DNA from 3 places in the Agarivorans sp. 2_MG-2023 genome. Region 2 is predicted to be linked to each of the others. Evidence: predicted binding sites of a transcription regulator. Region 2 holds the regulator's gene; each other region holds the start of a gene.
The links. The regulator sigma-54, encoded in region 2, starts transcription at its own class of promoters, with help from an activator protein. The targets are predictions, from matches to a motif close to GTTGGCACGNNNNTNGNNT.
Positions count from the first base shown of each region.

Region 1: a site for sigma-54 is predicted at 2,258-2,276, ahead of Q4549_RS00725 (LruC domain-containing protein). Genes of this name have one in related genera too.
Region 3: a site for sigma-54 is predicted at 2,083-2,101, ahead of Q4549_RS05895 (nitrate reductase). Genes of this name have one in related genera too.

Region 1 covers NZ_JAUORQ010000001.1:158,864-162,595, reverse strand. Annotated here, with positions in the region: gene Q4549_RS00730 (hypothetical protein) at 1-92, opposite strand, end outside; gene Q4549_RS00725 (LruC domain-containing protein) at 100-2,214, opposite strand; gene Q4549_RS00720 (GFA family protein) at 2,623-3,036, opposite strand; gene Q4549_RS00715 (hypothetical protein) at 3,148-3,384, opposite strand; gene Q4549_RS00710 (hypothetical protein) at 3,639-3,732, opposite strand, start outside.
Region 2 covers NZ_JAUORQ010000011.1:45,839-49,570, forward strand. Annotated here, with positions in the region: gene ptsN (PTS IIA-like nitrogen regulatory protein PtsN) at 1-84, opposite strand, end outside; gene hpf (ribosome hibernation promoting factor) at 93-380, opposite strand; gene Q4549_RS16260 (RNA polymerase factor sigma-54) at 404-1,906, opposite strand; gene lptB (LPS export ABC transporter ATP-binding protein) at 1,957-2,682, opposite strand; gene lptA (lipopolysaccharide transport periplasmic protein LptA) at 2,685-3,224, opposite strand; gene lptC (LPS export ABC transporter periplasmic protein LptC) at 3,187-3,732, opposite strand, start outside.
Region 3 covers NZ_JAUORQ010000003.1:183,600-187,331, reverse strand. Annotated here, with positions in the region: gene Q4549_RS05905 (PepSY domain-containing protein) at 1-1,215, opposite strand, end outside; gene Q4549_RS05900 (hypothetical protein) at 1,326-1,643, opposite strand; gene Q4549_RS05895 (nitrate reductase) at 2,169-3,732, shown strand, end outside.

The DNA.
Region 1 (3,732 bases), on a different contig from region 2:
CCTCCGCCGCCACAAGCCACCAATACGCTAACGCTTAACACCAATAGGCTACTGTTTACACACTGTTTTAGCTTAATTAACTGAGTCATCATCTTGCTCCTAATCTTGATAAATAAGTTCGCCGCGGGCATTTTCAAGCAGATACCAATCACTGCTTTGTTGGCCTTCGCTTTGGGCGTACTCTAGGAATTTTGGATAAGCATCAGCCACGCTGATACGCTCGAATGGATACTGCCAGTTGTAAGGCACAATAATCGCCCACGGTAAGCCATTACCTGTTTGGTAATAGCTGCTGGCTGAAGGATTTGATACATCATCAAAGCTTCCCCATAAACTGCTATCTACAGCTGCACTTGGGCTTTGATTTTTACTATGAATCTCTAAACCACGGCCTGGCGAGCTGGCAAAATAAGGGTTACGTGAATGCTCTGTGGCATAAATAAATGGGTCGAACGGCGCACTTGGTAAGGCATTTTTAGCTAAGCCTTCATGCATGGGTAGTAGCACTTTAAAGTGCAATTGCCCGGCACCTCTACAGTCAGCTTGGGTTTTATAAAAGTCACACTGATTTTGATTATTAATGTATTTACGTACGTCAGCGGCAATGATGGCGGTAATATCGTTAGTATTCTCGTCCAATACACTGGCTTGTAGTAATTCACCGTTTATCTCATAACGAATAGCGGCAACATCAACTAGCGACTTATCAATCCCCGGTATGCGTATAGCAAAACCATTATGGAAGCTGGCACCTACTGCACGTACTTCGCCTTGCAGCTCAATGCGGGCTACATCGCCGTTAGCAAAGCTAAGCACCTTGGTTTGCAGATTAACCACTAAATCATTTAAGTCGTAATCACCGGCAGCCGGCCAATTATCTTCAAACGCTACCGTGGCATAACCATCAGCACTTGGGTAGTAACTCACTTGCGTAGCAGAGTCGCCCACATAGATTTGATAATCTTCTACCTCACCATCTGGCGCACCACCTGTAGCAGTGTTCCCGCCGCCAGAGCTGATTCTGAACCTCGCCCAACGGTCGCCACTTTCGTAGCCTTCGGGCACCGACACCAATAGTGATTGCACACCTTCCACTACAGCTTGGTCGGTAAGCAACTGCTCCTCGTTATCAAAAGTGCCATTGCCATTAAGGTCGAACCAAGCACTTAAAAAGCCATTCGCCGAGCTGTCCACTTGAATAACAAAGTCCAAACCTACTTGCACATCGGTAACAAATGCTATTCCATCTTCATCATCAAATAAGCGTGAGCTATCATCGCTAGCCGGGTAAACATAAGCATCTGCTTCACCATCAACATTTGAACCAAGCTGAATCCCCCCATCAACTAGCTGGTGGCGAGCACCATTGTTAATTAATGAAGTGCCAAAGCTGTCTGGAGCATCACCAAAGTCAATATTGGCATCATCGGCGGCTACTATAGGAGCAATGGCACAACGTGCGCCGTCATTATTGCTTGATGCAGGGCCTTGAGCATAAAGCTGAGCCTCAGGAGAGTTAGACGCGATATCAATTTGGAACACTAAACCATCTGAATTGCGGCTAATGTACAAGTGGCCGCTTACATCAAAATACACCGCACCAAACGTACCTACTTGGCCAACATTGGCAAGGTTTTCGCTGGCGCCAGTTTCTGGGTTAATTCGCCATAAACGCCCTTGGTTATCTACGCTATAAAGCATGCCGTTATCAGGGTGAAACGCCATATCAAAAATTCTAAGATTAAGCGCACTGCCATCAATCACACGTTGCATGCTTAAATAATCTGCATCTGCTGAGTCTAACGACACTCTAAACAAGCCATATGCCGAACCGCTGCGGTAAAGGTAATGAGCATTGTTCTCTACAGCCACATCACCAACATAAAAGCTCACATCGCTAGCAAAGCCATTCCAATCCAGTGTTAAAGGCTCTACTTGGTAGTCGTCGCCAATTCGCGCCAGCGTCTTGTGCTGGTAACTCCAAGCATACAAATAATCGTCGTGCAGGTTAAAGCCAATGGCATTAAGTTTACCGGTGGTTCCCATGTCTTCAGATAGCGTTTGGTAATAGCCGGTGGCGAGATTAACGCCAAACAATTGCGCCACGTTCTGTTGCACGAGAAATGCCTGTGTAGGGCAACTAGAAAATGCTGCACCATAACTACTCAATGGTGAGCAGAGTAAGGCAAAAGCTAAAGGTTTCCATGGTTTCATAAGTAATCCTATCGTTTACTGATTTAGGTCAGATACTGCTTATCAGCAAGAGCCGAGCCAAACTTGTAACAATATGATTAGTAAGAAATTAAATGAGGTAAATAAAAGAAAAGCTAAAGCCTTTTGCATCTTGCAAAAGACGATACGTTAAAATATTAAATGGAAAAGTTAGCTAACAAATTTCTGCAGGCGCTTGCTGCTACCACTTGAATTTGCTTGCTTTGTTACGACGAGTAAGCGTTATTGGCAATAGCTTTTAAGTAAAACAACAAAGTGCCGGAAGACATTAAATATTGACCATTTTCAAACGCGTTTCTGTACAGAAATGCGTTAGCGCATTCGCTTATTCAAAAGGGGTTAAGATTAACGGAAGCATTGAATAGACGGGGTTAACGACCAATTAGCTATTTACTCTCCACTTTCAAAATGGGCAAAAACTTCCGCACCCGTCATATTTTGTGTTTCATTTTTAAATTCGTAGTATTCGGGCTTCTCATCAATGAATATTTGATGAGTTAGCGTGTAATCATCCCCTGATATCAATAATCCAACAGGAAGATGATACTGGTTACTTGGCACTAAATAGTAAAACAAGTGAGTACCACATTTACCGCAGAAACCTCTTTCAGCCCAATCAGATGACTGATATCTAACAACATTTGATTCACCTGAAATTTTAACTGAATCAGCACAATCAATAGCTAACATCGGGCCGCCAGACCAGTTTCTACACATACTACAATGACAAGCAGCCAACTCGTTACTAACGTACTCTACTTCCAACTTAACCGAGCCACATAAACACGTTCCTTTACCTTTCATAAATCCCTCAATCTTTGCAATGTGTGTGAACTATAATAGCCGCTAACGCCGTATTTAGCTGCTAAGCGGCGCTAATTGTTCCGCTAGAAACGATTGTTAAATCGTGTAGCGTCAATCACCACCGCCACAACCACCCGAATCACCGCCTGAGTCTCCGCTACCAAAGCCACCGCCGCAATAACCGCCACCACTGTTACCTGAAACTCCAGAAAGTTTTATTACTAAGGCAAGAACAAAAAGGCCAAACAGGATTGGAAGAAACACACTAAAAAAACCACTATCAGACTCAATGTCCATAAAGTGCCATGTTGACCACAAACCGGCCAAAATAATGATCCATGATCTCATAGTTCACCTCCTGTGAAAATTTAACGCTGCGAACACCGGATTGGGTGAGATGGCTACCTTTTTGCTGTTTTTTGCAAAAAGGAAGACAGCTTACCCAAGTCCGCGTGATTTGCTTTGTTATGTGCATTGTATTTAATTTCGTAACAATTGGGCTAAAAAGCGTTTTAATGATTTTTAGGTTTTGTTATGGAATTCGATAATCAAGGTGTCTTGAAAACCAATTATGTATCTGTCACTATCCAAAGGCTTCATATTTAGCTTCTGTAAGGTCCAAGTTCTTCAGCAAAAGCTTGGTAACGATCTTCCGCTTCTTGCTCTTCTGCACTCAAAGGAACATCTATTAGATAT
Region 2 (3,732 bases):
AATAATTTCTAAGGCGCGTTTTTTTGAAGAGCATTGGACTGCACTTTGAGTGCAATCCAAGCTTAGTACTTTATCTATTTGCATGGAGGTGACTAATGTTTGTTAAGTTTTTCTTTATGTTTGATAACTTGGCGGTCAAGTTTGTCGATGAGACCATCAATGGCGGCGTACATATCTGAATGTTCAGCGGTAGCGAATAATTCACCGCCATTTAAATGTAAGGTGGCTTCTGCGATTTGATTGAGCTTCTCGACGTTGAGGATGACATGAACATTGTTTATCTGGTCAAATCGTCGAGTGAGCTTGGCAAACTTGTTATGGACATATTCTTTTAAAGACTCAGTAATATCAACGTGGTGTCCGGTAAGATTAATTTGCATAAATATAGTCCCCTTGATTGGCCTTAAAGTAGGCTCTTACGTTGGTTAGAAGGTGGTATCGCTAAAGACTCACGATATTTTGCAATCGTACGTCTTGCCACCTTGATCCCCTGATCTGCCAAAATATCAGCAATCTTACTATCGCTGAGAGGTTTACTGGTATTTTCGGCAGCAACCAGTTTCTTAATTAATGCACGAATAGCGGTAGATGAACATTCACCGCCGCCATCGGTAGCCACATGGCTAGAGAAGAAATATTTAAGTTCGAAAATGCCGCGAGGTGTATGCATGAATTTTTGAGTTGTTACTCGAGAAATCGTTGATTCGTGCATTTCTACTGCTTCGGCCACATCGTTCAGCACCATTGGCTTCATTGCTTCTTCACCGTATTCGAAGAAGGCTTGTTGGTGGTGAACGATACAGTTAGAGACTTTGAGTAAGGTTTCGTTGCGGCTTTCAATGCTCTTAATAAACCACTTGGCTTCTTGTAAGTGGCTACGGATAAACTGAGTATCGGTAGCATTAGACGTTTTACTTAAGGATGCATAGTGAGAGTTTACTCTTAGCTTCGGCATCGCATCGGGGTTTAGCTCTACCACCCAGCGACCTTGGCGCTTCACTACGGAAACATCGGGGATAACGTATTGGGCTTGGTTTGGCTCAACAGCGTTACCCGGGCGTGGTTCTAAGGTGTGAATTAAACGCATCACTTCGCGTAGCTGGTCTTCTTTTAACTTGGTCTTTCGAGCCAATAAGCGAAAATCTCGATTGGCTAATACATCGATATGGTTAGACACCACATCTTTGGCTTCATTTAGCCATGGTGTTTCTGGGGAAAAACGACTTAATTGAATTAACAAGCATTCTTGTAGCGAGCGCGCGGCAATGCCTACGGGGTCGAAATGCTGAATCCGTTTTAGTACTGCTTCAATTTCGTCAAGCTCTACATCTAAGTCGTTATTGTCACTAGAATTGAGGCCATCTAATAATTGTTCACAATCCTGTGTGAGGTAACCTGATTCATCTACTGCATCAATAATGGCTAAAGCAATGGCTTGGTCTACTTCGCTGAAAGGAGTAAGGCGCATTTGCCACAGCATGTGATCTTGTAAGGAATCAACGGTTTCACCTTGGAATAACATATCGTTGTCGTCACCACCGCCACTGCCGCTCGATGAGCTAGCTGGCGCGGAACTGGCGCTATAAATATCGTCCCAAGTGGAGTCTACGGGTAGGTCATCAGAAACAGTTTCTTGGTTAATGGCATCGCCAGCTTCCATTTGGCTGCTGTCTACGTCGGCGCTAGATTCGGCTTCTGTAGATTTTTCATTGGCTGACTTAGCGTCTGTTGCGTCACTATCATTCGAATGTGACTCATCCGCCTCAAGCAGAGGGTTACTTTCCAGAGCCTCTTGAATTTCTTGCTGTAAATCCAGGGTTGAAAGCTGGAGTAAGCGTATGGCCTGTTGTAACTGGGGGGTCATGGTTAACTGCTGACCAAGACGCAACTGCAAAGATGCTTTCATTAACTACCGCTATCCCTTCTTTTTATATTATTTTCTAAGCTGCACTTTAACTATAGCTTGAATTGTTCACCGAGATAAACTCGTTTCACGTGCTCGTTTTCAAGTATTTCTTGTGGCTTACCTGAGGCTATCAATTCACCCTGACTAACGATATAGGCATGCTCACAAACATCGAGAGTTTCCCTTACATTGTGGTCGGTAATTAATACACCTAGACCGCGATCACGCAGGTGTTCAATGATTTTTTTAATATCAATAACGGAAATAGGATCTACCCCAGCGAAGGGTTCGTCAAGCAAAATAAACTTAGGGGCTGCGGCTAAGGCGCGGGCAATTTCTACCCGGCGACGCTCTCCGCCTGATAGGCTCATACCGAGATTTTTGCGAATATGGCCAATATGAAACTCTTCTAGCAAATCGTCCAGTGCGCCAATTTGCTGCTCTTTGTCCAAATCCTTACGGGTTTCTAATACTGCTAGAATATTTTTTTCTACCGATAAACGGCGAAAGATAGAGGCTTCTTGGGGAAGATAACCAATGCCTTTTCGTGCTCGAGTATGCATAGCGGTGCTAGACAGATCATCGTCATCGATAAGTATTCGGCCTTGGTCTCGTGGCACTAGACCAACCACCATGTAGAAGGTAGTGGTTTTACCGGCGCCGTTTGGCCCTAGTAAACCAACAATTTTCCCGGTTTCTACATTTAAACTGACGTTCTTTACTACCTTGCGACCTTTGTAGCTTTTGGCAAGGTTCTCAGCGATTAAGGTACTCATGATTACTCATTGTCCTCGGGGGAGAGTTCTTCTAATTGCTGAGGCAGGAAAATAGTGGTCACACGATTATTTTCATCGCCTTGAGCAACCATCTCTTGTTTATTAATGCTGTATTTAATCATTTGGCCTTTTACTAAGCTCTCTTCTTGCTTGAGCTGAGCATTGTTAGTTAAGGTGAGGGTCTGCGTTTTTAAATCGTAACGCACCTCGTTGGCCTCTGCTTCAATTGGCTTGCCGCTGTCTAGTAGTTGGTAAAAAGTTGCCGGTTCGCCTTTGGCGATCATCACCTCGCTGCCTTTTTCTTCACTACCTATTACGCTGAGTTCTTCGGCGTGCATTTTTATTGAACCTTGAGTCACCACTACATTATTGTAGAAAGTGACGCGGTTTTCTTTGATGTTGACCTGCTGGCGGTCGGCATCAACAATAATTTGTTTGTTGAAGTCGTCTTCAAGTGCTTGAGAACCCCAAGAAAGCATAAACAAGCTAGCCGCTAGCGCTAACTTACTCTTGTGGGTTGTGGTAAACCGCTTCGATATCATCTAATAAAGTCACTATTTCGTTAGCTAGATCACCGTCCATGCCAACACCATACAGTTCGTACGATGGGCCATACACGGTAACAGGTTGATCGCTGCTCATGGTTTCGCTTTGCAGATCGATTTCCAAACTTTCGGTAATTATGTCGCGAACATACTCGCCACGACTTAAGTTTTTAATCACTACATTGTCATTTAAGGTGACAGTTTGTTGCTGCTGTACTGTAGCGTGATCAGCCACAATTTGCCATACAGGTTGACGAGGATCTGGGTAAACCAAAATCTTTGGTTGAGTAAATTCTGTGTGCTTAAGTTGTTCAAAAAACTCCATTTGTTCGGCGTAGATACGGTAACGTGGGCTGCCGTTTTCGCCAAAGCTGACGCTATAGAGTTTCTCTGCAACAAAGTTGGGCTTGCTGGCTTCGCGTTGAGCGCTTTGTTGTTTAGGATCTGAGGGGCTTAATTGCCACAACACCAAGGCGAGAACGAACAGGCTAGCAAAAAACAGCGT
Region 3 (3,732 bases), on a different contig from region 2:
CCACATCACCACCCCCGATACCGCAATAAAGATAAAGGCTACACACAGTAAAGTGTTGGCAATAACATTTGCTAGTCCCATATCACCTTGGTGAAGCGCAATGCCTGCAGCCATAAATTTAGCCATTAGGCTGTAGTCTGGCCAGGCGGCTTCAGCCAGAACTTCACCGCTGTATTGGTCTATATGGGTGGTTCTATCTTGGGTGGCGTCGCTAATATCACCACTCATGGTATTGGCCGAAACGGTAAAAACACCTGTCTCAGAGCTAGGAAAGTTAACTCTGAATCGGCTAAACCCATTGGCTAAAGCAAAGTTTACCACCTGATCGATATTCAATGAGTTAGCTGCATGTAACGTATTGAGCTGCGCCTTCGAGTTGGGCATTGGGGTTTGCTCTAAGTTCCAAGCTACCTCTTTGCTTTGGCTGTGGTTCATGCTGCTGTGGTCTACTTCAGATAGCGGTACATTGTCCCACTTTTCTGCAGGAAAACTGTTCCACGGTTGTACGAATCTGCCGCCCCAAATACCGGCCCAAGATAAGCCAGACACCAAAAATAGCAGCAAAAATAAACCTGTAATAACACCGATGTTGGCATGTAAATCACGCCACAATAGCCTTTTCCCGCTATTGAAACGAATTTTTAGAAAGCCCGCTTTACTGGCTTTGTCTCTTGGCCACCAAAGATATAAACCGGTGATTAGCAATACAATGCTTAGGCTGGCAGCTATTTCAATTAGCCTGTCTCCTGTATCACCAATGAGTAAAGTGCCATGAATATCGTTAGCTAGGCTGTACCAGCTTTCATCTCGATTTATTTCGCCTAATACCTCTGCGGTATAGGGATTAACGGTGATAAATAAAGCCGCATCACTTTGGTTTGAAATGGCAAAACGGCTGGCTTTATCTGCGGTTGGTGGAGTGAGGTATTGTTTTACTGCTGCATTGGGATATTGCGCTGTTACTGCAGCCAATTGTACCGAAGGGGCCAGCGGCGTTGTTTCAGGTTCTATATTTATAATTTGCGAGTATTCAGCTTGTTCAATGGCATCGTCGTAAAGCATGACTAACCCAGTTAGCGATAGCATAATTAGAAATGGCACCACAAATAGGCCGGCGTAAAAATGCCAGCGCCAGGCCACAAAATAAAATAACTTTGGGTTTTTAGTTGTGGTTTTTAGTGGTGTTTCAGTCTGTATAGCAGGTTTGCTTAACATGACATATATCCTTTACATAGCAGCCAAATAGCCTGCTTACACCTTTGATTTGTTATAAAAAAAGGCGCAAATACACACTATTCAGATTACTTATTAGTGACTAAATTGGTTTAGAAAAAAGTATCAGTAAAGACTGTTGTGGGAGGTGAGCGTGGGCTTTGCACTAGGTAACGCGTATTACTGGTTTCCAGCCAATAGCTTGGGGTAATGGCCACTAAAGCAAGCAGTTGATACAGCGAATGGGTAAACGCCGAATGTCCAACAGTGCTGAACTGACTTAAAGAACAATGATTGCCTTTTGAGGAATGCGGTGAGTTGTCGCTGGCACCTTCTACTTGAACCAGTTTAAAGCCACCTAAAGTACAAATAGACTGCCAAACGCCAGCACTAGAGCTGTGCGCGTTAATCACTGGCATAAGGGTAATCAACAGCCAACTGCATAACCAGGCTGATAGTACCCAATGTTTAATATTTGTACGTTTTATGTTGGCTCATCCCTGAGGCGTAGCAAATTTAGTACTTGCTGAAATACCACTGTTAACTTAGTTGGTGATCTTATTTAACATTTGCTTATTTGCAAGCAGATGTCGCAATAAAATTGTCAAAAAGGTGAATAGAAGTCACTAAGGGGTAAGCAGCAAGTGTAAAGCTGCAGTGTTTGAGAAAGCCGAGCAACGTAAATGTAGGCCTATATTGCAGAGCTTTAGTTGGTAAAGCGGGTTTGCTTACACATTCAAGAAGGCTCAAATTCGGGATGTTTCGCACCAATCGAGTGCAGGGTTTATCTCAGACTGTTTTTTTGAGGGGGTTTTAGCGCCAATATCTGCTTTTTCTACTCCTTAAGTAATAGGTTTTTTAGCGCTTTTTGTTGGTTCATCTCTTGCTATGTATTCCTTATAAAACGCGGGCGAAGAGCATCGACTCGCGAATGAATACGGTGAGGAGTATACAGCGTGTCTCAACAGCAATCTCAACAATGGATTAAAACCACCTGCCCATATTGTGGCACCGGGTGTGGCGTAGAAGCGAAGGTAGCGAGTAACGGAACGGTTGAAGTGAGAGGCGACCAAGCCCACCCTGCAAACAGTGGTTTGCTTTGTTCAAAAGGCTCGGCTTTAGGCGAAACAGTGATTAAAGAAGGGCGCTTGCAAAGCGCTTACATTAAAGGTCATAAAGAGTCCCTAGATAAGGCGCTAAGTTATGTGGCCTCTCGCCTAAGCCAAACTCTTGCCGAACATGGTCCTGAATCTGTGGCCTTTTATGTATCCGGTCAATTGTTAACCGAAGACTACTATGTTGCCAATAAGCTAATTAAAGGCTTTATCGGTAGCTCAAATATCGATTCTAACTCGCGGTTATGTATGTCTTCAGCGGTGGCTGGCCACAAACGTGCTTTTGGTGAAGACATTGTTCCTGGAAGTTATGAAGACTTAGAACATGCTGAATTAGTGACCTTAGTGGGGTCTAACCTCGCTTGGTGTCATCCCATCGTTTATCAGCGTTTAAAGCGCGCTAAGCAAGCAAATCCCAACTTAAAGGTGGTGGTGATCGATCCGCGTCGTACCGACAGTTGTGACATTGCCGATTTACATCTTCCCTTAAATGGCGGCACCGATGTCGCTTTGTTTAATGGTTTGCTCGCATATTTGAGTGAGCACGGAAAACTGGACGCCGAATACATTGACCAGTTTACCGAGGGTTTTGAAAACGCAGTGGCGAGTGCCGTAGAAGATGCAGGTGATTTACCCGCGCTAGCCAAAACGTGCGGTGTTGAGCCCGAAGCTCTGCTGCGTTTTTTCCAGTTGTTTGCCGACAACCAACGCTGTGTAACCGTATTTAGCCAAGGGGTGAATCAAAGTAGCCAAGGCGTAGATAAAGTTAACGCGATTATTAACAACCACTTAGCAACCGGAAAAATAGGCAAGTTGGGTGCTAGTGCATTCTCTATTACGGGCCAGCCTAATGCCATGGGAGGGCGCGAAGTTGGAGCGCTATCTAATTTATTAGCAGGGCATTTAGATTATGTGCCAGAGCATTTGGCGGCGTTATCGCAGTTTTGGAAAACCGATACTCTTAGCCAAAAGCCAGGTCATAAAGCGATAGACCTCTTTGAAAAAGTGGGCAGTGGTGAGATTAAAGCAATATGGATAATGGGGACTAACCCAGCGGTAAGCTTGCCTGAATCGACAAAGGTGAGAGAAGCCTTACTCAACTGTCCCTTAGTCGTCGTGTCAGATTGTATTGCTGAAACAGATACCACCCGTTACGCCGATGTTCTTTTACCAGCAGCAGGTTGGGGGGAACGTGATGGCACGGTAACCAATTCTGAGCGAATGATTTCTCGCCAGCGTGCGTTTGTTAAAGCTGAGGGTGATACTAAGCCCGATTGGTATTTGCTGAGCCAAGTGGCTAAAAAAATGGGCTTTGCTCAAGCCTTTGATTTTCAAAGTTCTGCTGACATTTTTAGTGAGCATGCAGCCTTATCGGGGGTATTAGCCGATGACAGTAAACGAAAAT